DNA from 4 places in the Paenibacillus sp. FSL R7-0128 genome. Region 4 is predicted to be linked to each of the others. Evidence: riboswitches for the same ligand, from Rfam matches in the RefSeq annotation. Region 4 holds a riboswitch; each other region holds the start of a gene.
The links. A riboswitch is a leader RNA that binds a small molecule or an ion and turns the genes downstream of it on or off. The one in region 4 is predicted to bind cyclic di-AMP.
Positions count from the first base shown of each region.

Region 1: another riboswitch for cyclic di-AMP. It lies ahead of NST26_RS11295 (alpha/beta fold hydrolase); the one in region 4 lies ahead of NST26_RS16415 (hypothetical protein).
Region 2: another riboswitch for cyclic di-AMP. It lies ahead of NST26_RS17070 (APC family permease); the one in region 4 lies ahead of NST26_RS16415 (hypothetical protein).
Region 3: another riboswitch for cyclic di-AMP. It lies ahead of NST26_RS33455 (3D domain-containing protein); the one in region 4 lies ahead of NST26_RS16415 (hypothetical protein).

Region 1 covers NZ_JBBOCD010000001.1:2,753,944-2,761,968, reverse strand. Annotated here, with positions in the region: gene NST26_RS11315 (beta-L-arabinofuranosidase domain-containing protein) at 1-1,409, opposite strand, end outside; gene NST26_RS11310 (AraC family transcriptional regulator) at 1,564-2,412, shown strand; gene NST26_RS11305 (hypothetical protein) at 2,535-2,678, opposite strand; gene NST26_RS11300 (TrkH family potassium uptake protein) at 2,932-4,290, opposite strand; gene NST26_RS11295 (alpha/beta fold hydrolase) at 4,317-5,132, opposite strand; cyclic di-AMP (ydaO/yuaA leader) riboswitch at 5,140-5,273, opposite strand; gene mnhG (monovalent cation/H(+) antiporter subunit G) at 5,272-5,631, opposite strand; gene NST26_RS11285 (Na(+)/H(+) antiporter subunit F1) at 5,621-5,914, opposite strand; gene NST26_RS11280 (Na+/H+ antiporter subunit E) at 5,914-6,396, opposite strand; gene NST26_RS11275 (Na+/H+ antiporter subunit D) at 6,402-7,877, opposite strand; gene NST26_RS11270 (Na(+)/H(+) antiporter subunit C) at 7,874-8,025, opposite strand, start outside.
Region 2 covers NZ_JBBOCD010000001.1:4,136,680-4,144,704, reverse strand. Annotated here, with positions in the region: gene NST26_RS17080 (DsbA family protein) at 1-314, shown strand, start outside; gene NST26_RS17075 (disulfide oxidoreductase) at 311-745, shown strand; cyclic di-AMP (ydaO/yuaA leader) riboswitch at 972-1,131, shown strand; gene NST26_RS17070 (APC family permease) at 1,260-3,077, shown strand; gene NST26_RS17065 (ABC transporter substrate-binding protein) at 3,250-4,287, shown strand; gene NST26_RS17060 (FecCD family ABC transporter permease) at 4,440-5,501, shown strand; gene NST26_RS17055 (FecCD family ABC transporter permease) at 5,498-6,532, shown strand; gene NST26_RS17050 (ABC transporter ATP-binding protein) at 6,574-7,380, shown strand; gene NST26_RS17045 ((2Fe-2S)-binding protein) at 7,390-8,025, shown strand, end outside.
Region 3 covers NZ_JBBOCD010000001.1:7,768,216-7,776,240, forward strand. Annotated here, with positions in the region: gene NST26_RS33430 (tRNA1(Val) (adenine(37)-N6)-methyltransferase) at 1-526, shown strand, start outside; gene rsmI (16S rRNA (cytidine(1402)-2'-O)-methyltransferase) at 523-1,428, shown strand; gene NST26_RS33440 (AbrB/MazE/SpoVT family DNA-binding domain-containing protein) at 2,079-2,333, opposite strand; gene NST26_RS33445 (HD domain-containing protein) at 2,609-3,892, shown strand; gene NST26_RS33450 (TatD family hydrolase) at 3,947-4,717, shown strand; cyclic di-AMP (ydaO/yuaA leader) riboswitch at 4,917-5,145, shown strand; gene NST26_RS33455 (3D domain-containing protein) at 5,432-6,592, shown strand; gene rnmV (ribonuclease M5) at 6,754-7,305, shown strand; gene rsmA (16S rRNA (adenine(1518)-N(6)/adenine(1519)-N(6))-dimethyltransferase RsmA) at 7,302-8,025, shown strand, end outside.
Region 4 covers NZ_JBBOCD010000001.1:3,979,506-3,987,530, reverse strand. Annotated here, with positions in the region: gene arsC (arsenate reductase (thioredoxin)) at 409-828, opposite strand; cyclic di-AMP (ydaO/yuaA leader) riboswitch at 1,466-1,629, shown strand; gene NST26_RS16415 (hypothetical protein) at 1,835-2,302, shown strand; partial or broken gene NST26_RS16410 (3'-5' exonuclease) at 2,322-2,456, opposite strand; gene NST26_RS16405 (suppressor of fused domain protein) at 2,640-3,383, shown strand; gene NST26_RS16400 (FAD-dependent oxidoreductase) at 3,512-4,861, opposite strand; gene NST26_RS16395 (response regulator) at 4,903-6,531, opposite strand; gene NST26_RS16390 (sensor histidine kinase) at 6,512-8,025, opposite strand, start outside.

The sequences.
Region 1 (8,025 bases), 1.2 Mb from region 4:
AGAACCGAGTTGATTTTAACAGCTTTGACTGCATGCTCCTTGAATATCATCCGAAATTCAACAGGTTCGGCAACTTGAATGGTAATTGTCGAGGTTGACCCATCAGGGAAAGCAGTTTGCTGAGTAATTGCAGCATTCTTTTCCTTCCAGATTACACTTGAAGAGATAAAAGCATTCAGCAGCAAGGCATCCCCGTTTTTAAACCAAATATTTCTTTGGAGCTCACTCATAGCTTCAATTCCAGATGCCGTACAGCACCAGAAGGAATCGTACGGCGTGCTGAAATTTTTGACGGCGGAGCTCCCCATTGGCTGATGATACTGGGATAACCCGGTTTGGCTGCTCGAGCTGTTTAGGATCGCGTTATATTTCAGCGATTCCAGATGATCCAGATATTCTATGGAAGCAGACCACTTCAACAACTGTTCCAGGATCCTTTCGGTATTGTGTGCACAGCAGCTCTCGCTTTCGCCGCCGGTCAACGCATCTTCCAGCTTGTTATATTCCCCCCAGTGTTCTGACTTCTCCGATACTTTATCTTTGATAAAAGCCGTAGCTTTCGAGCTGTTATTGCCATTCGCAAATGTTCTTCCCTTCAAAAAATCATAGAAATTCAAAGAAGCCGACTTGTACTTCTCCTCCCCCATAAGGTTATAACGGTGCATCGCAGCAAGAACCATGGGTAAGTGAGTGTTGGCATGCAGGTTATCAAGTACATCCTCACCGGCTGCCAGGGGCTCCAGGAAATAATCCCGGTCGAACAGCTTGGCCAGCTCAAGGAGCTGGGGATCTCCTGTGATCTCATGCAGGGTGTACAAGGCGTCGCCAATCCCCCCGAATTCGTTCACCGGATTCAGCTTCGTACAACGGAGTATCCCGTCAATTTTCCAGAAGGATAACTTCTCGAATCGTCTGCGTATATAATGCGCCAGGTTCAGGGCCAGGGTCATGGCTTTGGAGCTGCCGAGACAGATGTGACAGTCCACCAGTCCCTGTATGATTTTGTGCAGAGTATAATAGGGCGCCCATACATTCCTGTTCTCTTCGAACTCCAGAATATCGAGTGTATCTTCTTCGAAGGCACTCAAATACCCGTTTGGCTTCGCACATAACTCCATAATATCAATAATCTCAAGTGCTTTTGCCTTCAAAACCTCATCCCGGTCCCCAAATCCGAATTTGGCACAAGCCGACAGAAAATGTCCGGCTAAATGTCCCCGGAGGCCAACCTCCACGGCTTCCCATCCGCCCAGGGGCTCTGCAGAAGACCCCATTCCCGCATTGATTCTAAATGTGTGCATAAGCCGGTTCGTATCAAACTCAGTAATATACTTTTTAACAAGCGCTCTGCGGCACGCAAAATCCCCGTCAGTCAGCCTTACTTCATCCAGACCAAAGTTAGCATACAAGCTCGGACACCTCAGTTTCTATAAAATAATAGTGCAGCGTAGAACTCCTGCATCTATATTTTATAATGCCGGACATCTATAATTGAATTCATCACCTTTGGTTAACCTATACTATTTTCAGATTTTGTATCTGTTTATGTAAGGAGGATAAGGCATGCACAACAACGTGATATTACACTTCGATAAAGTATTGAACGTACAAGATTTGGGTTCCCATAGGACTGAAAGCTTATATACGCATCCTGACAGGAGGCTGGAGTGGGAAGTTTTCCTCTATTTGGCCGATGGGCAAATGGAGGTCTGGGAGGAAGAAACGGAGTATCTCATCCGCAAGGGAGAATTTCTGTTCCTGAAAAGCGGTCTGCATCACTGGGGAGAACCCCGCACACCTGCGGGCACTTCATGGTACTGGATTCATTTCTTCTGTAATTCCGAGGGAGAAGCGGAGCAGAACGGTAATCCATTAAAAGGAAAACCATTATTAGAAGAATTCCGTAAGTGCATTACACTTCCCAAGCACGGAAGGATCTCACACCCCGAGAAGCTGGAGAAGCAGCTGAAAGCCGCCGTTCAACTGTACAATACAACAGATCCGCTCCGCACCATCACGCTATGCCTGCAAACGATGGAGCTGTTCATCACTCTCTTCAGGCAGTCTCTTCACCAGTCCCCGCTGAGCAAGTCGGACCGGACGGTAAGCAGAATTATCGGATTTCTTGAACAAAAGGACAGCTACACCCTCAATTCACAGGAGCTTTCCGCTTCTCTGGAGATGAATTACAGTTACTTGTGTGAAGTCTTCAAACATAAAACAGGGAGCACCATCCAAATGTACAATGCCCAATTCTTCATGGACAAAGCAGCAGGAATGATGCGCAACACAAATCTGAATGTCTCCGAGATCAGCGAGCGGCTCGGCTTCAACTCCCCCTTTTACTTTAGCCGGGTATTCCGCAAAGTGAAGGGCTGCTCCCCCTCAGAGTATATGAGCAGGATTTATTGAGAAATTGTATGGAGGGCTTGTTGTGTCTATTACACGCGGCTTTTCGAACGAACCCTGGAAATTGAACTCCGCGTCCTCCTTAGAGATACAGCCGGGAAGCCCCGGCTGTATCTCTGTCTTATTCACCTGTATAGCGAATTGCTTGATGCGCTCGCCCACTTGATCACGAACCCGCACCATTCTTTATCCTTTAACAATCCCATAATTGTAAGTCTGGTTTTGTCACCCAGTACCTTTAATTTCTCTGCCATTTCGATGTTGAACATATGCACTGTCCTCTTAGAATTCTTAAATACGTGGTACATAATTATGTACTTATATATTAGATACCATGTCTCAAAAGCAAATATTAATTCCTGCTTCCTTCCAATCGGACCCTGCATTTTATACAATACTTGCAAAATGCAATCAAATTATTTATAACTAGGTTATGAGATAAAAACATCTTCAACCCAATAAACAAAAGAAGATAGCACAATAACGTTGAAAATCATTAGAATTAGCGCAGCTCAGTAAACTTTACCCGATAAGCAGCTTATCCTCCGGATACCGATATTTTTGCTTCACATTTTTTTGTGCCAGTGCTAAAGCTAAAGTCAAAGGCCCTAGTCTCCCGATGTACATTGTAATTATGATGATGCATTTTCCCAGTGGCGAAAGTTCTGATGTTATTCCCATAGACATTCCTACAGTTCCAAATGCAGAGGTTGCTTCAAAGAGAAGCGCCAGGAAATCTTTAGGATGAGCATATTCTGTAATGGATAGAAGAAAGGTGGCTGTAAGAACTACACCCAGGGATATGGTCATTACTGCCAGTGCCCTGAATATGATATCCTGGGAGATGCGTTTTTTAAGCAGTTGCACATCTGTTTTCCCCTTAATCGTTGAGACGATACTTAACATAAGTACAGCAAATGTGGTCGTTTTTATACCTCCTCCAGTCGATCCGGACGAAGCCCCAACAAACATCAGGAAAATCATAAAAAATTGTGAGGCCGGGAGCATTGCTCCAATATCGATGGAATTAAAGCCGGCTGTCCGGGTAACAACACCCTGAAAATATGCCGCCCAAGTTCTTTCACTCCAAGAGAGAGTACTGAATGTTTTTGTGTTAAAAAGTTCAATCGCAAAAATCACCAAAAACCCTGCCATACAAAGGAGTCCAGAAGTAATTAAAACTATTTTTGTATGAAAGGAAAGATCTCTCCATCTTCTTTTCCGGTACAGATCCAGAATCACCGTGAACCCAATCCCGCCGATGATAAACAAAAAAGAGATAACAATATTAACTAACGGGTCACCCACATAGCGGCTCAGACTGTCTGGCCATAATCCAAATCCGGCGTTATTGAAGGCAGACACTGAATGGAATATTCCATAATAAATGGACCTTGTTGTTCCTAGTTCATTTGCCCATCGAAGGGCCAACACTATAGCTCCAGTTGTCTCCACGATAAATGAAATGAGAAAGATACTGAGTGATAACCGCACGACTCCTTGTGTTGTTACAGAATTAGATGATTGCTGGATAAGCAGACGTTCTTTTAATCCAATCTTTTTCCCCAAGATCACGGCGATCAAAACACTGAATGTCATAAATCCCAAACCGCCAATTTGAATCAGAAGTAGGATAATGACCTGTCCAAAATGAGAAAAATCGGTACCGGTATCAAGTACAACGAGGCCCGTTACACATACGGCTGAAGTCGAAGTAAACAGTGCTGCCAGCCACCCTATACTAAGTCCGCTGGACGAAGATATCGGCAAGGCCAGCAGCACTGTACCAAGAAATATAGGGACTGCAAAACCGAGTAAAATGATTCTGGATGAGGTCAGTCTGAGATTTGTGATGAAGGATGAGATTTTGTTAAAGAACATATCATTGGCTCCCATTATAATTCAAGTTAGTTGCCAGCTGCCGCCCGCTGAAAACTATGCTGTTCCCTAAGATAATCCAGTAATATACGGTTGAAGAGCTGGGGCTGACACAGATGAGTCGGATACATCGCATCCTCAAGGATCGCCAGACGGGCAGACGGATACTTGCTGGCTGTTCTTTTCACCTGCTCCAGCGCCCATTCATTCTGATTCCCGGATACAACAAGAACAGGAATCTGCAGCCGTAATGCGAACCCGTAGCTGTCCGTTTGTCTAAGTGCCAGCCGCTGCTTAATTAATTCCGTTGTCCGTTCATGCACAAGCTCTTTCCTGAGAATATGATAAGCCGAGAGCCACTTATTGTAGGTGATGCGCAAGGAACGGACGAACATTTCGGCAGGAAGATAATGGGCCGCCCATGCGCAGACCTCAAAGATTCCTTTCATTTTACTGCCTCTCGCCGTGTAATCCTCCTGAAAATAACTGTCCACCAATACCATATTTATTATCCGTTCAGGGTACAGATAGGCGAATTTCTGGGCGAGCACAGCACCACTGGAACAAGCTACGATAACAGCCTTCTCTACAGATAAAGCGTCCAATAACAGCTTCAAATCTTCACATTGTGTGTCTACGATCCGGCTGATCTCCACATCCATTTTACCCGATTGCCCGTTCCCTCTCAAATCGAATACGATCACTTTGGCACGCTTGCTGAAATAATCCGCTTGCGGCTCAAACAGATGATGAGAGGTCGAATAATCATGAATAAAAACAATAGGCAGACCGCTGCCCGACATCTCATAATACAGCGACGTTCCATTCACTTCAATATGCGGCATATACAGTGCATCCTCTCATGAACGCTTGCGGGGTTAGCTGCCGGATTCGGGCCTGAAAGTAGCCCTACTCGTTTTTCCCGAGATTCACCCCATGTAACCTGGTTCCCCCGCTTCCTATAAGGAATTCAGCGATTAACTATTATTTTACAGACGTTTCCTTGCTTTCTTCCCCCAGCACCTTCAGGTCATCCTGAACGCTTCCCTTCCATAAGGGCACTCCGGAACGGTAGGCAGCCCGGCCATTTAAGTGACCTGCTACCGGTGAAGTGATGAATACAAATACAATCGCCAGCAGAAGCTTGACATTAACCGTTCCGTCTTTGAACCAAAAGTACAGGAAACCTCCTGTCAGCAAACACAATACCCCGAAGGTTGCACTTTTGGTAGCCGCATGTGAACGCAGATAGACATCGGGCAGCCGGACTAAGCCGAAGGCACTTAAGCCGCAGAAGACTGCACCCATTACCACAAGAATAGAGCTAATCAGTTCACCTGTCATTGGGGTTCCCTCCATCCTCTATAACGGCTCCCCGTTCAATATATCTGGCCAGTGCCGTAGTACCAATAAACGTCAGAATCCCGATAACCAGAATGACTTCTATAAAATCCTGGGTATCCAGCAGCATACTGAAGACGGTTATCATAGCGAGTACATGAATGCCGATCGTATCGAGTGCGGCAACCCTGTCGGAGCGGGTTGGCCCTTTCAGGAGACGGAACAGGCAGGCCAGCATCGCCAGAGCCAGAATGATCATGGCCACGGTTAGCATAACTGGGATCATTAACGGGTCACCTCCCTGATCGCTCGTTCGAAAGTGCCTCTAATCTGCGTGACCATCAGCTGTGCATCTTTAATATCAATAGCATGAATGTACAGCGTCTTGCCATCCTTGGACACATCAAGAGTCAGGGTTCCCGGTGTCAGACAAATCAGGCACGAGAGCAGTGTGACCTCCCAGGGTGTGGCCAAGGCAGTCTCATAAGCAAAGATACCGGGACGTATAGCCAGTTTTGGACGGATGATATGGCCAATGACCACGAAATTCGAGACCGTAAGTTCACGGGCAAAGATCAGCAGAAGCTTCAGTACAGCCCATATACGTATGAGATAGAAGGTCCGGGGCTGGGACCTGGATTTCCTAAATAACAGTAAAAGTCCGATGCCCAGCAGATAACCTACTAAGAAGCTTGAGCCAGAGCCATTGTTATTTATCGCCATCCACAGAAAGGCAATCAACAGATTAAACAGGAATTGTAAGGCCATATTCACTACTCCTTCATTATGGCTTCAATATATAGCGCAGGTGAAGCCAGAACCTCGCCAGCCTGCGATACATAAGTATACACATACTCCGCTCCGATCCCCATTGCAATCACAAGCAGCAGCAGGCCGGCAGCCACAGCCGAAGCAACCTTCAAGCTCACCTTAGGCTGCTCTTCCTTGGGTTCATTTCCCCAGAAGGCCAGCCTGAACACCTTCATCAGGGAGAACAGCACCAGAAAGCTTGATCCCAGACCAATGAGGGACAGCGTCAGCATCCCCTCGGACAACGCTCCACGGAGGATCATAATTTTGCCGGCAAAACCGCTAAGCGGCGGAATCCCCACCAGGGCGAGCGCCAGAATAAAAAACATCCAGCCGAGGAGCGGATACTTTCTGATCATCCCGCCCATACTGCCTAGCCGGTCAGTTCCGGCTGCGGATATAATCATCCCGCCCAGAATAAACATAAGTCCCTTGGCCAGCATATCGTGCAGCAGATAGAAGACTGCCCCATTCATTGAATCTGCAGTCCCTGCAGCAAGCCCAAAGGCTACAAATCCAACGCTGATAATGACGTTATAATTCAGAATCCGCGGGATATCCCTATAAGCCACTGCCCCCAGGCTGCCCAGGATCATGGTAGCAGCAGCCATCCAGGCGATCCAGTCATGAGTGAAGCCGGGATCGTTCACGAACAACAACGTGAAGGTGCGGATGATTGCATAGAGTCCTACTTTGGTCAGCAGGGCACCGAACAACGCTCTGACAGCCGCCGGAGGTGCACTGTAGGACCCTGGAAGCCAGAAGAACAGGAATAGTCCTGCCTTCAGGGAGAATACAATCAAGAACAAAACAGCAATCACATTAAGCACGCCGCCTTGTCCCGCTTCAGCGATACGCTGGGACAGGTGCGCCATGTTGAGCGTTCCTACCGCTGCATAGAGATAAGCTACCGCAGCTACGAACAGTGTCGAGGATACGATATTAATAAGCAGGTATTTCGACGTTTCTCTTAGCTGAAGCTTGGTCCCACCGAGTGAGATGAGCGCATAAGAAGAAATCAGCATGACCTCAAAAAAGACAAACAGGTTGAAAATATCCCCCGTAAGAAACGAGCCGTATACCCCGACCAGCAAAAACTGAAAGAACGTATAGTAATAGAACCGCTCCCGCTGCTCTCCAATACTGCTGAAGGAGTAGCACAGAATCGCAAAACTGACGATCGAAGCCATCGTTACCAGCAATACAGCAAACATATCACCTACAAATACAATGCCATACGGAGGAGCCCAGCCCCCCATCTGCAGGGTCAGTATGCCCTCGGAGTGGACACGTGTAACCAGCAGCACCGCAATCAGAATGTTAAGCAGACCGCTGAGCGCACTAATCACGCGCTGAAGCCGGATCTTCTCTTTGAGAAAAATCAGGATGACAGCCGTAGCCAGCGGAATGAGAATCGGGAGCACCAATAGATTACTCATTCGTTGTCCTCCTTAATGCTGTCCATTTCATCAGTACCCCGCGTCTGATAAGACCGGTATGCGAGTACGAAAAAGAAAGCTGTGACCCCAAAGCTGATGACAATGGAGGTTAGAATCAGCGCCTGCGGCAGCGGATCAACATAGGTAT
Region 2 (8,025 bases), 160 kb from region 4:
GGAAGTATTTCGATGCGATCTATGCCAATCAGGGGAATGAAGAGAAGGAATGGGCTACACCTGACTTCCTGGTGAGTCTCGCCAAGCAGCTGGAGCTGCCGGTGGATTACGACCTGCTGCGCAAGGACATTGACGAGCGTACCTACGTAAGCGAGCTGGAGCGGGATATTCAGCTTGGCACCGATACGGGCGTAACGAATACGCCTTCCTTGTACGTGAACGGCATCAAGGTGAAGGAGCCTTTCAATATGGAGGCGATTGACGCCCAGATTCAGGCAGCAACAGCAGCAGCGGGAGCAGGGACCGCCCAATGACCGCCTTCTCTGCCTTCTGCCGGCGTAACTGTCTCTACTTGGCCTGGTTCGTCTGTGTGGTGGCTGTAGCAGGAAGCCTGTATCTCAGTGAGGTCCTAAATTACGAGCCCTGTAAGCTGTGCTGGTTCCAGCGGATCTTCATGTATCCGCAGCTGTTCCTGCTGGGGATCGCCACCTACCGGGGGGACAAGCGGATCATTCCATACGTGCTTCCCCTTAGTCTGATTGGCGGCAGCATCTCCATATATCATTATGCGGAGCAGAAAATTCCGGCGCTCAGCAAGGTGCTTCCCTGTACCATCGGCGTACCGTGCAACAAGGATTATCTGAACTGGTTCGGATTTATAACGATCCCTCTGCTTGCACTTATAGCCTTTGCCTTAATCTCCATTCTGCTCTGGACAGGACGCAAAGAGGAGCCTGCGGAGTAAGAAGCTGACGGGCAGAAGGAAGAGAAGAGAATACCCTTAATTTTAGTAAAAAATAATATGCAAAAACCCTGTAAAATCACGTGGTAAAGGGATAATGAAAGAGAATGAAAGATCAAGACATACCGGATGATGAATTTGGTTGTTTTGAGTGCTTTTCATTCTTTTTTCATTTGTTTCCACGCTTTACGGAAGACGTGTTGTAGCTTAATATTAGTCCTTGTGAGAAGTTGAATATGCGCTGAATTTTCCGGAAGGAAAAACGGGGGAACCACACTTTGGCCAAGGCCAAAAGGGGTGAATCGGAGCAGGCTACTTGACCTGTAACCGTAGGGCTACCACAGTCCGAATCCGCCAGCTAACCTCGTAAGCCACTAGTGGGATAATGACCATGCACACTAAGGCATGCGGATCATTTCCGTATGCTTATTTTGGTGCCTGCATTTATGAAATCCACTTATGAAAACAGCGCAGGGAAACCCGTTTCAACTTAACCAAGAGAGGAACTGTTACTACAATGGTAAGCAAGGTAAAACGACTATTGATCGGGCGTCCGATGAAGTCGAACGAACTCGATCATGAAAAGTTATCCAAGGTGAAAGCACTGGCTGTCCTGTCTTCTGATGCGCTCTCGTCTGTAGCCTACGGAACAGAACAAATTCTGATTGTACTGGTGGCCGCCGGGTTCACCGCTATCTGGTACTCCTTGCCAATTGCATTAGCCGTATTGGGCCTGCTGGCTATTCTGATTCTGTCCTACCGGCAGACGATCTTCGCTTATCCCCAAGGCGGGGGCGCGTATATTGTCGCCAAAAGCAATCTAGGGGTGCATACCGGCTTACTGGCCGGCGGCTCTCTGCTGGTGGATTACATTCTGACGGTGGCGGTAAGTGCGTCGGCGGGGACGGATGCAATCACTTCAGCTTTTCCAAGTCTGCATAATCATAGTGTTCTGATAGCGGTATCTGTTATCGTGCTCTTAACGATTGTTAACCTGCGGGGAGTGACCGAATCGGCCTCCTTCATCGCTATCCCGGTCTATCTGTTCGTGGTTTCCATCTTCGTGCTCATCATCTCGGGGGTCTTCAAATATATGACCGGCGGCGCCCATGCCCATGTTCCTGAGATTGGCTCGGCCGTATCGAACGTGAGTATGTTTCTGCTGCTGAAGGCCTTCAGCTCCGGCTGTTCGGCTCTGACCGGGGTAGAAGCGGTCTCCAATGCCATTCCTAACTTCAAAGCGCCCGCGGAGAAAAATGCAGCCAAAACGCTGATGCTCATGGGCCTCATTCTCGGGGTAATGTTCACAGGTATTACGCTGCTCGCTTACTGGTACGGTATCATGCCTGATGAGAAGGCCACCGTGGTCTCACAGATTACCGAATCTACCTTCGGCCGCGGCGGACTGTACTTCTTCATTCAGGGGATTACGGCGGTTATCCTGTTCCTGGCAGCCAATACGGCGTACTCGGCCTTCCCGCTGCTGGCGTTCATGTTCGCCAAAGACAAATATCTGCCCCATGCCTTCATGGTGCGCGGCGACCGGCTGGGCTTCTCCAACGGTATTATTTTCCTCGGTGTTATGTCGGCTGTGCTGGTGGCGGCGTTTCACGGGAATACGGAAGGACTCATTCCATTATATGCAGTAGGGGTATTCATTCCGTTCACGCTGTCGCAGCTGGGCATGATGGTCCAATGGTACAGAACGAAGCCGAAAGGCTGGCAGAGCAAGTTCGCCGTCAATACGGTGGGGATGCTCACTACATTAACGATCACCCTGATTTTCATAATCACTAAATTCTCCAGCGTGTGGATGGCCTTCATCTTCCTGCCGGCTGTTATCATCGTGTTCCACCGGATTCACCGCCATTATATGAATATTGCCGATCAGCTGCGGATCTGCCCGGCTACCGATAAGCCTTGTATCAAAGGAAGCACCGTAGTCGTTCCGGTCGCCGGTGTGACTCGTGCTGTACTGCATTCGATCAGCTATGCGAAGTCATTGACAGATAATGTGGTCGCTGTATATGTAGGCTTCGATGAAGAAGAGATTCACAAGATGGAGCAGAAGTGGGAGGAGTGGAACCCCGGCGTACGCCTGATCGTCCTGCGCTCCCGCTACCGCAGCATTATCCGCCCGCTGGTGAAGTTCATCGATACAGTAGAGTGGAAGACCTCTTCAACGGATCATATTACCGTCCTGATTCCGCAATTCGTGACCAAGCACTGGTGGCAGGCGGTGCTGCATAATCAGACCAGCTTGTTCATCCGTTCATATCTGATGAATCAGAAGGACATTGTAATCGCGACTGTACCTTTCCATCTGCATAAATAATATAGAAGATTAGGAAGATGGCTGTTTCTGCTTAATGCGGAGACGGCCGTTTTTACGTTATTATAAGTTATTGGTTGACATAGAGAATGAGAATCAATATCATCAGTATAGACAAGATGAAGGTAACAGAGCTTTTGCCAATCATGAGGGTAACATACAGGAGGGGTATTCAATGTTTTCGTTCAACCTGCAAGGATCAAGAAGCGGGAAGCTGGCGGTGGCCGGACTTATGACTACAACACTGCTGCTGTCCGCTTGCGGAAATGATAATAGCAACGCAGGCAGTAACGGTGGAGCAGGCACCGCACCTGCGGCAACCGCAGAAGCGACTGCGGAGGCCACTGCGGTACCTGCAGCAACTGCTGCACCCGCTGTGGAGAAGACCGTAACGGATGCAATGGGACATAAGGTGACCGTTCCCGCTAATCCGCAGCGTGTAATTGCTTCTTATCTGGAGGATTATCTGGTAGCACTCGGCGTGACTCCGGTTGCCCAGTGGTCTACGAAGAATGGTACTCAGGCTTACCTGGCCGCTGAGCTTAAGGACGTTCCGCCGATCAGCTATGACCTGCCGCTTGAAGCCGTCACCAGCTTCACGCCGGATTTTCACATCGTCCAGTCGGAGGGCTCGGTTCAGAACGGTCTTTATGACCAGCTGAATAAGATTGCACCAACCTATGTACTCGGCGATGAGGTCAGCAGTGACTGGCGCGCAGCCTTGCTCAAGATCGGTGAGCTGCTCAATAAGACACCGGAAGCGGAGAAGGCTATTGCAGACTATGACCAGAAAGCGGCTTCAGCCAAAGCGGCTGTCTCAGCGGCAATTGGCGATGATTCAGTAGCGGTTCTGTGGCTGGTGTCCAAGAATTTCTTCATTGTAGATGAGACCCGCAGCAGCGGTGCGGTATTGTATGGCGATCTTGGAGTGAAGCTCCCGAATCTCGTGACCGACATTCCTGCAGAATCCAGAGCACCGTGGAACCCGATTTCACTGGAGAAATTATCTGAGCTGACTGCAGAGCATATCATTCTGGTGAATAGTGACAAGGCAAGCGGAGCTGAGATTACAGAAGGTGCAGTCTGGAAGGGAATTCCGGCCGTTAAGGCAGGGAATGTTCATGAATTCGGCAAAGATACCAGCTGGCTGTACAGCGGCCCTATAGCCAATACCAAGACCATCGATGATATTCTGAGCAGTTTTGTAAAATAGGTTCTTTACCAGCCGGAGAATTGTGCAGGCTTTTATATCCTTAGGATATAGAAGCCTGCCTCTTTTTTAAGTTGAACAATATTCATATCTTTGCGATAATGAGAATCATAATCATCTATATTTCCCTAATAATCCTGATAAGGAGACGGCATATGGCTTCATCCACAGATTCTGCTCTACAAGCTCCTTCTGTTGAAGGGAACACATCTGTCCGGTCGCGGCCGCTTGCCGCTGCTGTTATTCTGGTGCTGGGAATAGCAGCGATTGTCTTCGGCCTGATGGTATCCGTATCGGTTGGTGCGGCGGATATCCGGCTGGCTACCGTATGGGAGGCGGTGTTCCGGTTCAATCCGGAGCTGCCCCAGCATCAGGTCATCCGGGAGCTGCGGATTCCCCGGGCTGCCGCAGGAGCGCTGGTCGGCGCATGTTTTGCCGTTGCCGGTGCGATTATGCAGGGGATGACCCGCAACCCGCTGGCGGATTCCGGACTGATTGGTCTTAATGCAGGTGCGGGCGTTGGACTGGCCCTGGCTTTTGCCTTCGCGCCAACACTATCCTTCGCGTACATCATGCTGTACTGCTTCCTTGGAGCGGCTGTAGCCTCACTGCTGGTATTCGGGATCGGATCGCTCTCCCATAGCGGACTGACCCCGCTTCGGCTGACCCTCGCCGGTGCGGCAGTAAGCGCCATGCTGCTGGCGGTCAGCCAGGGCATTGCTATCCTGTTCAGCCTCTCCCAGGATATCGCCTTTTGGATGGCCGGGGGGATTGGAGGAGCGAGCTGGAAGCAGCTGCAGGTAATATCTCCTTGGGTCGCGGCGGCCCTAATCGGTGCGCTGATGTTGTCGCGTTCGATTACGCTACTGAGCCTGGGCAGGGATGTTGCAGCAGGTCTCGGACAGCGCACCGGTCTGGTACAGACTGCAGGGATGATTATTGTCGTCATCCTCGCCGGAGCGGCAGTCTCCACGGTGGGGCCGATCGCTTTTGTCGGATTAATGATTCCGCATATTACGCGTTACCTCGTTGGGGTTGACTACCGCTGGATTATTCCCTGCTCCGCAGTCCTTGGAAGCATTCTGGTCCTGGTGGCCGATATTGCGGCCAGGATGATTAATGCGCCATACGAAACACCAATAGGTGCCTTAATTGCAGTATTCGGCGTACCGTTCTTCATCTATCTGGCCAGCAAACGCAAGGGGGAGCTGAAATGAACCGTTCCACCTCATTCCCCCCGGCCAAGCCGCGCCGTTCCAGAGAGGCTGGTATTCTGACACTGCTTGCTGTGCTTATCGTCATTCTGTTTCTGGTCAGTATGAATACCGGCTTAATGCGTCTGTCACCGCTCGAAGTTCTACATACCCTATCCGGCAACGGCACCAAGCAGCAGCAGCTGATTCTGTTTGATTTCCGGCTGCCGCGCATCGTGATCTCCTTGCTGATTGGTGCAGGCTTTGCGGTCGCCGGAGTGATTCTGCAAGGCTTGTCGCGTAATGCTCTCGCTGAGCCTTCCACCCTGGGGATCAATGCCGGAGCCGGATTCGCCGTACTGATCTTTATCTCCTTTGTACCGTCTACTACAGCAGCTCCGATCCTCGTGCTTCCGCTACTGGCGCTTGCAGGGGCCTCGCTTACTGCAACACTGATCTACTTCCTGTCTTACAGGAGGGAGGATGGGCTCTCGCCGACACGGCTGATCCTGATCGGGATTGCTGTGGGTGCCGGGATATACGCTTTTCAGCTTATTTTGTCATTAAGACTCGACCCGCAGAATTATCAGTTCGTAGCCATCTGGCTGGCCGGCAAAATCTGGGGCGGAGACTGGCGGTTTGTGCTGGCCCTGCTGCCCTGGATATTGATCCTGCTGCCCTTCGCATTCTACAAAGCCCGGGTGCTCAACGTACTGAATCTGGGCGATGAGCTCTCCAAGGGACTGGGCCTGCCGCTCGAACGGGAACGGCGGTGGCTGCTGGCTGCGGCTGTTGCGCTGGCAGGAGCCTGTGTATCGGTAAGCGGCAGCATTGGTTTTGTCGGGCTAATTGCGCCCCACCTGGCCCGCAGGCTGGTCGGCCCGCGCCATCAGATCCTGCTGCCTGCGGCTGCCCTGACCGGAGCCCTGCTGCTGCTTACGGCAGATACGATCGGTCGCTGGATCCTGCAGCCTGCGGAGGTACCTACTGGTATCGTAGTAGCGATTATTGGAGCACCGTACTTTTTATATCTTTTGGCCACATCGAAAGCGTAGTACAGGGATGTATATATTAAAAAATCTAAGGAGTGTTTATCATGTCGGAACGTTTAAATACAGAGCAGCTGAGCATCGGATATGCGGAGACTATGATTGTAAAGGGGCTGAATCTATCGCTTCCGACAGGGAAGATTACAGCGCTTGTCGGGGCGAACGGCTCGGGAAAGTCCACGATTCTGAAGACAATGGCCCGGATCATGAAGCCGAAGAGCGGCAATGTAATGCTTGACGGGAAGTCCATTCACAATCTCTCCACCAAAGAGGTGGCCCGCCAGCTGGCGATTCTGCCGCAGAATCCTACTGCCCCGGACGGCTTAACGGTATCTGAGCTGGTAGGATATGGACGGTATCCGCATCAGAAGGGCTTCGGCAGCCTGACGCCTGAAGACCGCAGCATTATTGCCGAGGCGATTGAATTGACCGGCATGAATGAATTCCGTGACCGGCCGATTGACCGTCTCTCCGGCGGACAGCGGCAGCGGGCCTGGATCGCCATGGCGCTGGCCCAGCAGACGGATATTCTGTTCCTTGACGAGCCGACGACCTTCCTGGATATGGCCCATCAGCTGGAGGTGCTTCAGCTGCTGCAGAAGCTCAATGAGCAGGAAGGCCGGACGATTATTATGGTTGTCCATGATTTGAACCATGCTTCGCGTTACGCGCAGCATATGGTAGCGATCAAATCCGGTAATGTGATCAGCGAGGGCGCTCCGAATGAGGTAATGACACCGGCAGTGCTGCGTGAGGTATTCGGCATTGAGGCAGATATTGTGCCTGATCCGCGTACAGGTGTGCCGCTCTGTCTGCCTTACGAGCTGGCTGCGTACAAAGTTGCCGGGCTGTAGGAGAGGAACATGAATGAATTCCTGAGGCAAGAATATAAGTCTAAATTTGACCTCCATCTTGAGGTGCCGGAGGGAGCCGTGTATTCCTTCGCTGCTGTTGAGCTGGCAGAAGAGGCGGGGATGAGGACCTTCATGGAGGCTTACCGGCCGCTGATGAAGGCGCTCGACGATAAAGCGGCCGGTGCGTACTTCGGCGGTTATCTGAGCATTATGGCACTCGCGGTCCAGTATTCCGTGACCGGCTTCTTGTGCTTACCGGACTTCAGCTTACGGAACCTTCACCTGCATCTTGTTCCGGCAGATGGCTACTGCAGAATTGCCTTCTCGCTTCGTGAATGGGGGATGGTACAAGCTCCGGCAGATGAGCCGGGCCGGAAGGCTTGGCGCAATGAGGTGTTAACCAGCTTCTACCAGAACACAGCCGGGCCGCTGATCCGGATGGCTTCACAGGTGAGCGGACTTTCGCCCGGGGAGATCTGGGGACAGCTGCCGACCAAATTCAACTATTATGCGGAAGCCTTTGCTGCTGAACTGACAGATCCGCTCCTGCTTCGCCGGCTGGAGGAGGATTATGCGTATCTGAAGGATGAGCTGCCCGCTGCCGTATTCGGGATGCCGCGGAATCCGTTCCAGGTGAAGATACGG
Region 3 (8,025 bases), 3.8 Mb from region 4:
GCCCCGTCTGGCAGACATGGCCCGGCGCAGTGTATCGCTTAACGGTCTGGAGGAGCGGGTACAGATTCATGAGGGCGATTTGCGGGAGCTTCATCTTACAGCGGGCTATGGCGTATACGATGCGATCACGGTGAATCCCCCTTATATGCCGCTGAACGGGAGCGATCTGAAGCTAAATTCCCATCAGGCGATGGCCCGCCATGAAATTGGTTGTACCCTGGAGGAGGTCATTCAGGCCTGTGTCCGGCTGGTCCGTACCGGAGGCAAAGTCAGCATGGTGCATAAGCCGCAGCGCCTCGTGGATATTATCAGTCTGATGCGGAAGCACCGGCTGGAACCGAAGCTGATCCGCTTTGTACATCCCCGCGCCCATCTGGAAGCGAATATGGTTCTGATCGAGGCCGCGCGTGACGGGAAGCCGGAGGTGCGTTTACAACCGCCTTTAATCGTATATAATGAGGACAATCAATATTGCCCCGAGATTATGGATATTTATTACGGAAACAAAGAGGATACGAGCCAATGACCATACAATGCCAAAGCAGCTTTCAAAATAATCATGACGGAGCGAAGCCCGAAGGATGCGGAAGTCTGTATCTGGTGGCTACGCCGATCGGCAATCTGGAAGATATGACATATCGTGCAGTACGCATGCTGAAGGAATGCGATATTATCGCCGCTGAGGATACGAGACAGACGCGTAAGCTGCTGAGCCATTTTGAAATTACACCGTCCATGCTGTTCAGTTACCATGAGCATAACAAGGCCGCCAGTGGGCCGGAGCTGATACGCTATATAATAGAAGGTAAAAATCTGGCACTCGTCAGCGATGCCGGTCTGCCGGCGATTTCCGACCCTGGTGCCGATCTGGTAGCTCTGGCTGTCAGCCATCAGATTCCGGTGATTCCGGTGCCAGGAGCGAATGCCGCCTTGTCGGCTTTGATTGCCTCAGGGCTGCCTACCGCCAGCTTCACGTTCGTCGGCTTCCTGCCTAGAGAGCGCAAGGACATAAGGGCCGTTCTGGCATCTCTGCGTTCTGCCCAAGGGACACTGCTCTTCTATGAATCGCCGCACCGAGTTGCCAAGACCCTTGTTCATTTGCAGGAGGCCTTCGGCAACCGCCGGATCACACTGGCGCGTGAGCTGACTAAGCGATATGAGGAGTTCCTGCGCGGAACGATTGAAGAATGCAGTAGATGGCTGGAGGAGCATCCTCCGCTTGGAGAGTACGTAATTATCCTTGAGGGAGAGAGTAAAGAGGAGGCCGAGCTGGCCGAGTCTTCCTGGTGGCGTCAGCTTAGTACCGGGGAGCATGTAGCCCACTATGAGTCTTCTGGTTTAACGCGTAAGGATGCCATGAAAAAGGCAGCGTCTGACCGCGGCTTGTCCAAGCGCGATATTTATAATGAACTCCTGGAGCGGAGTTAGAACACTGCTGTGCTGAAGTTATTCGAATTCCAGTGAAAACCTAAAAATGGTTTTATTCATCTGAGCATCCAATGAAATAAATGTATTCTATACACTTATATGGATTGTAATATTCCTTTTATTAGTTATAGTTGTAGTTTATACATTTATATGTATAGGAAAAGCCAGTAACCATCCAGCACCCAAGTCGCTAATCACTCTATGGTTAAGCGATTCTCGCAGAGAGAGCGGGTCTACGCAGATCAGTCGCACGAGAGCACCCGGCGCAGCCGACACAGGCAGCCTGCCTGTGGCGAAACCCTTCGACTGGCAAGGCCTGAGGAATCACCGCAGGGAGGCCGAGGAGGGCCGGTCCACCGCCAACCCCAGCTTCCTTCCGCGCCTGTTGCAGAGATCCGCCAAGCTTCCGGGTGTCCAGAGGGCCGGGGCCCTTGGGGCCCTCCCTGCAGGGAGGGTTTGGGAGGGTAAGAATCAGAGGTTTAAGAATTAGATGTGAGGTTTAGGAAGCAGACAGGGTAGGAAAAAGGGGCATCCGGGGAAAGTCCCCGAAAATAGCGCAAAAAAATACCTCCCGCGCGAACGGGAGGCCAAGGAGATATAAAAAGGTTAGAATTAACAATTGGATTAGTTCCTATTATACCCTATTTATTTTAGTTTGTCACAGGGGTAGGGATAGCCGAAATGCATTCATGACAAACAATTTTACCTTTGAAGTAAGTTACATTCTCAGCATTGCCGCAGAAAATGCAAGCAGGCTCGTATTTCTTAAGCATGATCCGCTCACCGTCCACGTAAATTTCGAGCGCATCTTTTTCTCCAATGCCCAGGGTGCGACGCAATTCAATTGGAATAACGACCCGTCCAAGCTCATCTACCTTACGTACAATTCCTGTTGATTTCATCATTACAATCGTTGCTCCTCTCAATGTTCAAAAGCGTCATTATTCGACATTCTTCACTGTTTTATGATATTTATAATACCAACCATTCCCAAAACAGTCAACCTTTTTTCAGGCTAATTTTAAGAAATCTTTTGAGACCACATTTATTCCGCGTTTGATCGGGCAAATCACTCTTAAAAAGCTTATGAAGATGTTTGTCGATTTGGCAGTATATGAATCGCTAATATTCGACAAATAGCGACAATATATTATATAAAACAAGAAAAGGAGATGATTTCATGAAGCAACCGCTGTCAGAAGAGAAGGTATTTAAGGACCCGGTTCACAACTACATCCACGTACAGGACACTATTATCTGGAGATTGATCAACACTAGGGAATTTCAGCGTCTGCGGCGCATCCGGCAGCTGGGCACCTCCTATTTGACCTTTCACGGGGCGGAACACAGCCGGTTCTCCCATTCTCTGGGGGTATATGAGATTACGCGGAGAATTATTTCCCAGTTTGAACGGAGCGGCTATAAGGACTGGATGCCGGAGGAGAGACTGCTTACCCTGTGTGCGGCACTGCTGCATGATTTGGGGCATGGCCCATTCTCCCATTCTATAGAAGAAGCTTTCGAAATGGATCATGAAGACTGGACCTGCCGTATCATTCTGGAGGATACAGAGATTACGGCTATTCTGCGTGATGTGGCTGAAGATTTCCCTGTTAAAGTAGCCTCGGTCATCTCCAAAACCTATGAGCATGAAATTGTTGTCAATTTGGTGTCGGGACCGCTGGATGCTGACCGGATGGATTATCTGCTCCGGGATGCATACTATACAGGGGTGAATTATGGAACCATCGACATCGACCGGATTCTGCGGATGCTGCGTCCTTATGACGGCCGGGTGGTTGTGAAGGAATCGGGGATGCATGCGATTGAGGATTACCTGATGTCACGGTACCAGATGTACTGGCAGGTCTATTTCCACCCGGTAACCCGCAGCTCTGAGATTATTCTCAGGCAGATTCTCCGCCGGGCCAAGGAGCTGGTGCAGCAGCAGCATGCCTTCCGCTTCATGATCGAGCCCTTAAGTGATCTGTTCAGCGGAGAGGTAACGGTAGGGCAGTACCTGCTGCTGGATGAAGCCTTGATGCAGACTGCCTTCATGCAGTGGACGCTGGAGGAGGATGACATTCTGAGCGACTTGTGCAGCCGGTTTATCCATCGTAAACTGTATAAATATGTGGAGATGGAGCATTTGGATTCTGACACGATTGACGAAATTCGCCGCAGCTTCGCCGGTGCGGGACTCCGGCCCGATTATGATCTGGAAATTGATTATCCCACCGATCTTCCCTATGATGTGTTCCGTCCGGGAGACGGCTTTGACAGCAAGCAGATCCTGCTTCTGGACAAGCATGACCGGCTAAGGGAAATCTCCGAGGTCTCGGATATTGTTCGCTCTATCAGTGGTATTCACCGCGGCAGATACCATCTGTATTTTCCGCAGGACAGACTGCAGAAAGCCCTTCCACAGCTGCCGCCGTCCATCGCAGAGATTTTTGCCAAATAAGCAGATCAAGCTTGGAATTATAGATACAATAACAGGCCGAAAGGATGTAATGTAATGCAGTTATTCGACACCCATACCCATCTGGATGCTCCACAATTCGACGAAGACCGCGAAGAGGTCATTGCCAGGGCGCTGGAAGCCGGCGTCAGCAAGATGATCAACATCGGTTTTAACCGGGATACGATACCGACTACCATGCAGCTTGCCGAGAAATATGATTATATTTATGCAGCCGTTGGCTGGCATCCCCAGGATGCCATCACGATGAAGGACGGAGACCTGGAGTGGATCGCCTCCTTATGCGCTCATCCCAAGGTGGTTGCCATCGGCGAGATTGGACTGGATTACTACTGGGATACCTCTCCTAAGGATGTGCAGCATGAAGTATTCCGCAAGCAGATCGGGCTGGCCCGAGAGCTGAAGATGCCGATCTGTATTCATAACCGTGATGCTCATGAAGATGTGATCCGCATACTCCGTGAGGAGAAGGCGGGCGAGGTTGGCGGCGTAATGCACTCCTTCTCCGGGAGCTGGGAAAGTGCCAAGATGTGTCTTGATTTGGGCTTCCATCTTTCTTTTGGAGGACCGATTACGTTCAAGAATGCCCGGGTGCCCAAAGAGGTGCTTGCCCAGACTCCGCTGGACCGGCTGCTGATCGAAACTGACTCCCCATATCTGACTCCGCACCCCTTCCGGGGCAAGCGAAATGAGACCGCTCATGTGAGGCTGGTAGCGGAGGCGGCCGCGGCAATAAAAGGGATTGAATTACAGGAATTGGCGGAAATTACGTATGCGAACGCACTGGAACGATTTGGGATACTCTGAAAACAGGAGTAAAAGCGGTGAAAAATGAAGTATAGCGGATATATTAAACTTTTATGACGGAAAAACGGCCGATTATTACAATATTTTAATCATTTTTTTACGTAAACGTGGTTGAATCGTCCTTTACAACATGTATCAAAACAGGATATCATCTTTTCAGTGCAGTGAGCTGTTGTAACTGTGACAGTCACTAATTTCATGGATCGTCTCGCTGAGTCTCCGTATGGAGAACGGGGGAACCAATAATGCGCTGCCGCATGAACGTACAAGAGTACTGGCACAGAATTGCCGCAGGCATTATTTGATTTCTTTACGTGGTCTTTGGGGTGAATTTGAGGGCAACCGCCGTGAGCGGGTGACCTGAGATAGGGCGTCTCTCTTATGTCCGAACCCGACAGCTAACCCCGTAAGCGCAAGTAAGAGAGGAAACCTCGTGCATAAGCATTCCGACGTATTCGACACCGGGAAGCCACGAAAGAGTCCTCTATGAGCTCTTTTTAGGCTTCTTTTGTTTTGAATAATGAGAATGCTCCCGGCATACTGTTATATAACAGATCTCCGGAGTAACTATGCCGAGCAGGCGATCCATGAGCAGGAAACGCTGAAGCAAGTGCGGGCGTATCCTGTTGCAAACTCAAACCTAGTTTCGTCAGAAGTGATACAGTCACCTTGAACTAACTTGGACGACGGGGCTATGTAAGGAGGATGGAGAGAGTGGGCGTATTCCAACCAGAGGTATCCCATGATTCGCAATCATCCAGCAGGTCTTTCGCATTACGGTTGAAGCAAGTGAATCCCCGCGTAGTTTTACTTGCCGGTGTGGCATCGATTGTTATCGCACTGTTAATACTGCTGTACGTACACGGTCAGAGCAAAAAAGAAATTACCCTAGTAATAGACGGACAGGTACAGACACTGGAGACGCGGGAAACGCTGTTCAGTGATGTGCTGGCTAAGGAACAGATTTCGCTGCAGGCGCATGATGAATTATCTATTGGCCTTAGTGATGAAATAAAAGACGGCGACCGTATCGTGATTAACACTGCGCAGAAGTTCGCTCTTACCGTAGACGGAAAGACCGAGACGTTATTTACGACCGAGGATACCATTGGTCAGGCCATCGACAAGCTGGGCTACAGCCTGGAAGGCTTAGACAAGATTTACCCTTCGCTAGAAACCGCAGTATCTGCAGACATGGAAATCAAAATTGTCCGGATTAACAAGCATGTGGTTCAACGGACAACTAATTTGCCTTTCCGGGTCATTAAGACAGCAGACCCCTCATTGACCAAGGGAACCGTAAGAGTGGCACAGGCAGGTAAGCCTGGCGTAATGGTCCAGCACATCGAGAAGATCTATCAAGATGGCGAGCTGGCATCCATGCGCATGATCGGCAAGGAAGTACAGACGGTTACCAAGGACAAAATCATTGCCATTGGAACCAAGCCGCTTCCTAAGCCCGTCGTAGTTACTGCCAAAGTTTCCAAACCTGTAACAACCTCCAAGTCATCTAAAGCCAGCGCAAAGGCCAGCAATGTTACCAGTAAGGCTGGTGTGGATTTCGAGTACAAAAGAATGATCAAAAACGTATCCATGACTGCATATTCGTCTCAGGAACCGGGTATTGGAACACGTACTGCCTCCGGCACACGCGTAACGGAAGGCCGCACTATAGCTGTAGATCCTAGTGTTATACCGATTGGCTGGTGGGTGTACATTGAAGGATTAGGGTTTCGCCGAGCAGAGGATACTGGCGGTGCCATCAAAGGCAACAAGGTGGATGTCTATTACGATTCACTGAGCCATGCCCGTAATTTCGGCCGCAAGTCGCGCACACTCTATGTGATCGGACCTGTAAAGCCGGAGCTGAACTAAATGTAAAGTCTTTTGCAAATTAGCGGTTAATACGATATAGTGAGGGAAGCACTTACGAAATTTTAGAGAGCTGCCGCTCATCACTTATACATTCTTTAGCCAAAAAGAAGGGGAGCGAATCCTCTTCTTTTTGCGTTCTGGAGTAAGGAGTAAAAATATTTATGATTAAAGAGCTAATTGTGGTTGAAGGGAAAAGTGATACCGTTGCCGTTAAGCGGGCGGTTGAGGCCGATACGATTGAAACCGGGGGTTCGGCAGTGGATAACAGGGTCATTGCCAAGATCAAGCTGGCCATGGAGCGCCGGGGTGTAATCATTCTTACCGACCCGGATCATGCCGGAGAGCGAATCCGCAAAATCGTCGCGGCCAAGGTGCCGGGCTGCAAGCATGCCTTCATCCCGGAGAAGGATGCAACCCGCAAAGGAGATATCGGAATAGAGAATGCTTCGCCTGAGGCTATCCGCCATGCGCTGGAGCATGTACATACCTCCTTCGAGGGGGCGCCGCCCATCATTGGGCTGGATGAGCTTATGGCCGCAGGGCTGATGGTGCATCCCCGGGCGGCTGAGCGCAGAATGCAGCTTGGCAATCTGCTCGGTATCGGTTATTGCAATGGCAAGCAACTGTACAAACGTCTGGCGATGTTCGGCATTACCCGCGAAGAATTCGCGCAGGCCCTCGCCCAAATTGATCAGGGAGGCATTACTTCATGAGCGGTATCGAGAATATCTCGTCCCCAACAAGAACCAAAGCGATAATTCAGCGTTACGGATTCTCCTTCAAAAAAAGCCTGGGCCAGAACTTTCTGATCGATCAGAATATTCTGGACAAAATCGTGGATGCCGCCGGTCTGGACAGCACAGCCGGTGCGCTTGAGATTGGGCCGGGGATCGGAGCACTGACGGAACGGCTGGCGTTGACGGCCGGGGCCGTCACTGCGGTAGAGATTGACCGCAGGCTGATCCCGATTCTTAGGGATGTCCTGTCGCCATATCCCCATGTAAAGATCCGTAATGACGATGTGCTGAAGGTGAATCTGCAGGAGCTGTTCGCTGAGGATTTCGCGGGGAGGGACCGGGTTAGTGTCGTAGCTAACCTGCCGTATTATGTGACTACACCCATCCTCATGAAGCTGCTGGAGGAGAAGCTGCCGCTGGATAATATCGTGGTCATGATCCAGAAGGAGGTTGCCGAGCGTATGGCGGCGTCTCCGGGCGGCAAGGAGTATGGCAGCCTGAGTATTGCCGTCCAGTATTACAGCGAGCCTGAGCTGGTCTGTATGGTGCCGCGTACGGTGTTCATCCCGCAGCCTAACGTGGAATCGGCTGTGATCCGGCTGAAGGTCAGAGAACGCCCTCCGGTGGAGGTAGCGGACGAGAAGCATTTCTTTGGTGTGGTACAGGCGTCCTTTACCCAGCGGCGCAAGACGATTG
Region 4 (8,025 bases):
ACATTATTCTGGAACTGACCGATCAAGGGACCACCCGCATGCGGCAAGCATGGGTGCCAAAGAGGAGTCACTCTTGGCGTGTTCCTGCTGAAGCTCCTTCATCAACTGAAGCAGTTCTTCCAGCCCGGTACGGATATTGGAGAACACACAGTCCTTTGTTAGACCACCACATATACATGCTGGGATTCGGGCAGTATTGAACTTCGCTTTATGTGGCAAGCTCGTTTCACCGCCAAGTTATCATCCATGCCAGGCGCACCCAAAAAACCGACCTAGTAATAAAGGTCGGGTTTAATTTGGGGTTTTAGCAAAAAAGATCTATTATACTTTACCTTCAATCAGTTCATGATAATTTACCATTATAGTTTCTCTCCTGTCTCATTAGCAGCAGTTACTCCACTATCGTGACTATTCACCCGTTTCAGCAAATTGTTTGATGCGCTCTCCCACTTGATCACGAACCTGCTGGAAGACTGCCCACTTCTCTTCATCTGTTCCTTGCGCTTTTGCCGGATCGTCGAATCCCCAATGCTCACGTTTCACCTGAGGCGGGGTAATGGGACACTTATCTGCTGCATCTCCACATAAAGTAATGACGAGATCAGAGCTGTTCAGCAGCTGCGGATCAATAATATCTGATGTTTGACCTGAGATATCTATACCTACTTCACTCATCGCTTGAACGGCTTTCGGATTCAACCCATGAGCCTCAATGCCTGCACTATACACATTCCATTCATTGCTCAAATATTTCTTGGCCCAGCCTTCGGCCATCTGACTCCGGCAGGAGTTTCCTGTACACAAAAAGTAAATGGTTTTCTTATCCATGAGTCGCATTCTCCTTTGATTTTAAATAAGGTCAATATTATATATAAACTCATTTTTTCTCGGAATAAAAGGTAAACCTACAAGTTCAAAGTGTTAGTATGTCCAAGTATCGGTAAGCACAACGCCCCTAGCATTTGCTCCCATAAAGCTTTATATAGGCGTCCATTTTGCACTCTTGAGGATCTTATCCCAATCCGATGTTTCTTGCCATGCAACTTACGGCAAATGGCATTTGATAACAGAACTGATGTTCTCAGTTGATTATACCAGAACATTTATTCTCAATCCATTCCAATATTGGATTCATAATGGCGGCACTCCATACAAGCAAATAATTAATCGGGCTCTCGCACATGTTCACCTGTAAAGGCAGACAATAAACCTCTTAGTTTCTCTGCAACCAGTCTCAATCTCTCCGATTCTCTTTTTTATAATCATGATTAAAGAAGCATTAAGATTCATTTAGCCCCATTTAGGTTGCATTAAAAAGTTAATAAATACGCGATAACTTCAGAAAATCGGGGATGAATGCTAGATTACAAGGGATTTTCTTCATTTTTATATCCTATAGAGTCTTATTTAGTCTCCTAGAGAACTTTCAGCATTTTACAAACAGTGATGCTCAGCGTAAGATTCCTTTTAACAAATGCTGAATTCCCGTCAGGCGGGAAGCGGGGGAACCAAATGGCTGTGACCAGCCGAAATGGGGTGAATCCAAAGAAGATTGAACTCTTCACTGGTAGGACGACTCTCACCGTCCGAATCCGTCAGCTAACCTCGTAAGCACTGGAGAGAGCCTGCATTAACCATGCTTTTTTGCTGCGATCCCGCAAAACCTTTCCATTACACTTATCCATCGTACAGAAAACCAAATATTCCGTTTGGCTTGAGCATGCTGCTGTATGTGAGAATGAAACTGAACTGACAGCCTATGTAGCCACAGCTGAGCAGACCCATAATCTGCAGCGTTATATGAAATCTATAGACAACCTAGGAGGCATTATTCATGATTAACGCCAGACTGTCACGAATCGAGTTGTTCGCATTTAGCTGCCGCCCTTCCTTCCTGCATATTTCAGAGCCTTACGGATGCTGGTATGGGGTGTTGAAGTTAACCTTCGGAGGACAGATCAGCTATGGGAATTGCATTCTTTGTGCGGGTGACAATGCGGTGGATTTAATCAAATGGGGCTCTTTTCTGAAAGAGATATGTCATTGTACTGCAGAAGAAGCCACAGAATACGTCCGGATGCACGGACAAGAATGGGCTCCCAATCAACTTAACATGATCAAGACTGCACTCGATAGTATGTTCATTCAAAATGACCAAATCCGAATGAAGGTAGGAGCCGGATCGGAGCGGTATCGCCATCAAAGGACAGAGCAAAGAATCCATTCAATTAATACGGTGAAGAGTCATCTGAATCCAACCATTTTATTTGCAGAATCGGTATCCTATTATTCACTGCTATAGACATGATCAATTTAAATTATCAAAACTCCAGTTGATCAAAAATCTTAACGAAGATTTTCGCAATGTTCTTGGCATCATCGATACCTCTATGGTGAGTACCTTCAAGCGGCAATTCAAGCATAGACAAGGCTCTCTCCATGCCTACGCCCCGCTTGCGGTCATTTTCCCAACAGGTGGCTTCCAGATCAAAAATGATATAGTTCATATCTGCTCCTTTTGAAATTCGAATCGATAGACCCATCGCTCCGGGGCTATGTCTTTTGTTATACTTCCAAGTGAGGTTTCAAATACTTCATTTCGCACTTTAATATAAACCCACACAGAGGAGCGCAAAGACATGAACTTTTTCAAAAAACTGTTTGGCGGTAAGGAAATGGGCAAATCGGAAGATGGTACCACCATTTATGGTTATGACGCTTCGGATGAGCAGCAGGTTACACCTCCCGCCAATATTTTGTACATGGAAGATTTAAACGAACATTTCAATCGGGTCTTTCCAAACCGGGAAACCGGCGTGTTCCACGAACTGATCTCAGACATCGTACATATTGATGTGAATATTATGGAAGCTACACCTGATGAGCCCTACTGGGTGCTGTACACCAATGGGATGAGCGATCTGCCGCTGACGCTCCCTCAGGAGATCCGTAAAGAGTACAAGCATCTGGAACGCGCGGAGCTGATGATGTTTTTGCCGGCGGACTGGCCGCTTACGCAGGAGGATTTCGAAGCAGAGGAGAACTACTGGCCGATCCGGCTGATGAAGATGCTTGCCCGATTCCCGCATATGTATCAGACGTGGCTTGGATACGGACATACGATCCCCAACACGGAAGATTACGAGCCTTACGCGGATAACACGGAGCTGTCCGGTGTGATCCTGTATGCTCTGCCGGAAGAGGTTAGCACCGTCCATACGAAAGATGGCAATCAGGTTCAGGTTTATTTCCTGGTTCCGCTGTACCGGGAGGAAATGGAGTTCAAGCTGGAGTCCGGCATGGACGAACTGGTCGCCAAGCTGTTCGAGCTTCCAGAGGATTTCCTCATTCTGAATCCGAATAGACACAACGCTTGTAAATAACTGCCCGGATGAACAAGTTTGAAACAGCTTGAAAAGGCTGAGCCTAAGTCAAGGATATGACTTTGGGCTCAGCCTTTTGATACTAGTTAGCTTTCTTTCACTGTTGACTGTAATTTAGTTCGACCTTCCTAGTACCGCTCATTGATCTGCTCTCCTAACCATGCGCCTTGGCGGACAAGTCTGCGCTGCAGATCCGTGATGTCGATACTGCGCGTTTCCCGCGAACCTGTCTTGGCCAGAATCGCCGCGGCCGTACCGGAGGCTTCGCCCATGGCAAAGCAATTCGGCATGACCCGGGTGGAGCCTTGGGCCGCTCTATCGGTTGATATCGCTCTGCCGGCTACGATTACGTTCTGAATACCAACCGGAAGTAAGGCACGATAAGGAATGCCGTGCGACTCTCCCGGCGAAAGACGTACCATCGTCATGCCGCTCGTAGGCTTTGCCATATGAATATCAATAAAGTAGGCATTGCGGGCAATGTCGTCCGGGAACGAACGGCACGCCAGAAAATCGTCGGCGGTGACGATATAATCGCCGATGATCCGGCGGGTTTCCCGAATGCCGATCTGTTCGCCCGTCAACGTCAGGAAAGCGTTCTCGAATCCGGGAATCGCTTCCCGCAGCCAACCGGTAATGTGTTCAACAAGTGCGCGGCCTTCGATCGCACCGCGAGTCAGATCATCCGTGTTTGAACCATCTATCCCGAATACATGCCCGAAATTGAAGCCTGCCGTATGATCGTTTAGCCAGGAAATACCGGCCCAATCTCTCGCGACGCGCAATCGCCCTTCGTGCTTCGCTTTGTTGATCGCATGTTTCAGATCGTGGCCGTGCGTCTCAGCACTTGAGAGAAATTTGTTCCGGTCCAGGTTATTCAGGACGAAGCACATCGTCCCCGGCTGCAGCTCTCCATCATCTCCACCTTTGGCGAGCTGCCCGCCCGCAAGATAGGTGAGATCCGCATCGCTGGTTGCATCAATGTATATCTTCCCCTTCACCGCCTGGGTTCCGGTCTTGTTATTAATGATCGCCGCTTCAATGATGCCGTCCTGTTGAAGAACTTGACTGACGAAGGTATGGTACAGCACTTTAACGCCAGCCTCCATCATCTTCTCATCCAATATGCGCTTTAAAATTTCCGCATCAATCGGCACCCAATCCAGCCGATCCTTCCATGCTTCCTGAAACGTCTCCTCCATCTTGCTTTTCATAGCAAGCAGAATTTCCAGCCCAATCCCACGGATTACCGGCTTGATCTGATCGGTATACGGGCAAAATGCAGGAACCTGAGAGACCGTCGCCATGCCGCCCAGGTATCCTCTTTGCTCTATCAGCAATACAGATGCCCCGTTTCTTGCTGCTGCGAGCGCTGCTGCTACTCCTGACGGTCCTCCTCCGGCAACGACAACATCCACCTCCGTGTAGACAGGGATATCACGCTCGGGTATTTTAACGGTTAGTGCCATATCGGTCATTCTGACCACCTCCACCTGTTTTCTTCCATTGTAGTTTTAACTTACATCAACCGCGGTGAGACTGAACGCTCTTGTTTCTTTAATTCACTCGGGGCTACACCCCAATATTTACGAAACACTCTGGCAAAATAGCTGACATCACGATATCCTGCCGCTTCTGCTGCATCATACACCTTAACGCCGCTGTATAAGAGCTCTTTGGCATGCTCCATACTCCGCTTCAGGAGATATTCCGAAATGGATTTCCCTTCCTCCCGCTTAAAGAGCCGGCTAAGGTAAGAGGGATTGACATATAATCTTTCGGCCAGCGTGTGCAAGGTCAGTTCTTCTTTCCCCAGCATTTCCTCCACGGCCTCGATCATTTGTTTAACGAGCCGATGGCTGGAATGCTTTCGCTCCCGTTCCCGGTATTGGGTAATGCGGCTGGCCACTCTTTTGGACCATTCCACGATTTGCTCTTTGGATAGCAGGGATTCAAAGGATAGAAGCATCGAATAATCCTCTTGCAGCACCTCCTGCATCGACCAGCCCCGCGATTGAATCATACGTGTAAATAAGCTGCTCAAATACAGCAAATGCTCGTATACCTTTTGGGTTGAGACCGCTTGGGAGTATACGTCCTTGAAGTAGCAGTCTATCAGTTCAGCAACCGTTGCCGCGTGATCCGTATGAACCGCGATCTCCAGCTGCTTTTCGAACTCAGCGTCATAGTGAAACGGCTGCTCCATGTTGGTTACGTCCAGGTAAGGAACGAACACCTCATTTCCGTAAATGGCCCGCTCCTGCAGCGCACGGCGTGCCTGCCCGTAGGACAGCGAAACATGATCCCATGAGCCTGGGGTCCCCAGTCCGGCGCTGGCGGTAAGCTTCAGACACTCTTTAACAATGTTGAAGAGACGGGGAACGTGAACATTGATCCGCTGGATGATATCTGGAGCCGATTCTTCCGGTTGTCCCAAAAAGAGCAGCACGGTTGCTCCATCCGCATCATTAAAGACCCGGCAGTCTTCATGCTGTAAACATTCAGCCGCTATGCATCCCAGCGAAAACTGCAGCAACGCCTGATCCGAAGACGTAAATCGTTCTCCTTGCTCGTGAATCGGATCAATTTCACATACGGCTACTGCAAACCAGGTATAGAGGGCAAGCTCCAGATTCAGCTCTTCCATATGCTTCTTGAGCTCCCAGTCCGCATACCGGCCCTGTATCCAGTTTCTATAAAAATCATCCTGGAGCTGAGGCAGGCGATCCTGCCATTTCCGCTCCAGCTCAATCATGCTGTGCTTTTCCATCAGTTCCTCTCGTATCTCTTCCGCAGCCGCAAGAATAGCCTTCAAAATTTCATCGTCTCCGGCCGGCTTCAGCAAGTACTTCATGACGCCAAGCCCCACAGCAGCCTGCGCATACGGGAAATCGTCATGGCCGCTTAAAATCACGATTTTCATGTTCGGTTCCTGCTGCAGCACCGTTTTCGCCAAGGTCAACCCGTCCATCTCCGGCATCTCGATATCGAGCAGCATGATATCCGGCTTCCTGCGCCCGATCATGGACAGCGCTTCTAAGCCGTTCTCGGCAAGCGCCACTACTTCGATGCCATGCTCATTCCACGGTATATTATTGGCCAGGCTATTCAATATTCGAATTTCATCTTCAACAATCATGAGATTCATGTTCCGGTTCCCCTCTCTCCTCCCGGCAGCGCTCTGCCGGCAAATCGATGATCGCCGTCGTTCCGTTCCCTTCCCCGCTGACGATCTTCAATTCCGCCGTCTCCCCATAGTAAATGGTGATTCGAGCCTGGACATTGAGCAGCGCAAAAAACTCGGATTTCTTTTCAGGGGGGGCCGTGTAATCCCCGAACCTGATTCTTGCCAGGGCCTGTTGAATCCGCATAAGCCTTGGCCCTGGAATCCCTCTTCCATTATCGGTTACCTGGATGATCAGCCGGTCATTAGACACATCGGTGCGAATGCTTAATGCTCCGCCTTTTTTTCGTTTCTCCAAGCCATGCAATATGGCATTCTCAACCAGCGGTTGAAGCAGCAGCTTCAGAATATGCAAATGCTGGCTATCCTCAGAAGCGCAGTACTCCACCGTAAATCGCTCGGCAAAACGGATTTGCTGAATCCGAACATAGTATTGAAGGTGCTTGAATGTTTCCTCCACCGTAAACGACTCCTGCCCTTTGCTCAAACTCAGCCTGAAGAAGTTCGACAAGTTAAGCACCATCGTACTGATCTCTTCCGCTTCATAATTTTTGGCCGTCCAATAAATCGAATCCAGCGTGTTGTACAAGAAGTGGGGATTGATCTGAGCCTGCAGAAATTTGAGCTCCGTCTTGGTCATTCTGAGCTGTTGCTCATAGATGTCCTTGATCAGATGACGCTGCTGACTCGCCGTTTCGTTGAAAGCCTCCGTTAAATACCCCAACTCGTCCTGCCGCCCGTTCTCCAGCCTGATATTCAGATTGCCTTTACGCAGCTGCCGCATGCCGGACACAAGTCTTGATATCGGAGAAGCAATTCCGCTGTAGATAAACCAGGCAATCCAGACGGCAAGCACGACACTGAGTGCAATAATGCAGTACGCAAAAATTTGCAGCGGCCTCGACTTATCATAAATCTCACGCTCGGGCTGGATCAGCAGCAGCGACCATCCGCTTCGGGGAGAAGTCACCCGCAGAATCAAATTTTTCTCATCCGTTTCCGGGGTTTCCCGGACAAACACACTGCCTGGCTGGACGTCCCTCCATTCGAAAGACAATGTTTCTGCAGGAGCACTCGATACGATTAACCGCTCCCGGGCATCAAACAGATAGACCTTGGAGCTGCTGTTCGCCAGCAAATGGGACAACGAGCGGAGCAGCTGATTTTTCGAAATCGACAGCATGAGGACATTTTCGCCTTGTTCGCCGCGATAGAAATCCATAAGTCTCATCATAATAAGCTGATTCCGGTTATAGATAGGATCCGGGATTCCGGACAAATTTTCTTCATGGCGTTCTGACAAGTAGTATATGCTTGCGCCATTTGCCTTCAGAGCCTCACCGTACCATGGCTCAGGGCCTTGGGATTCACGGTGCAGCAGCCCGAGCTTTGTTGTGATCAGTGAGTTGGAAGGACGATGATAAATCATGGTGTCGCTTAAATATTCATTGACCATAG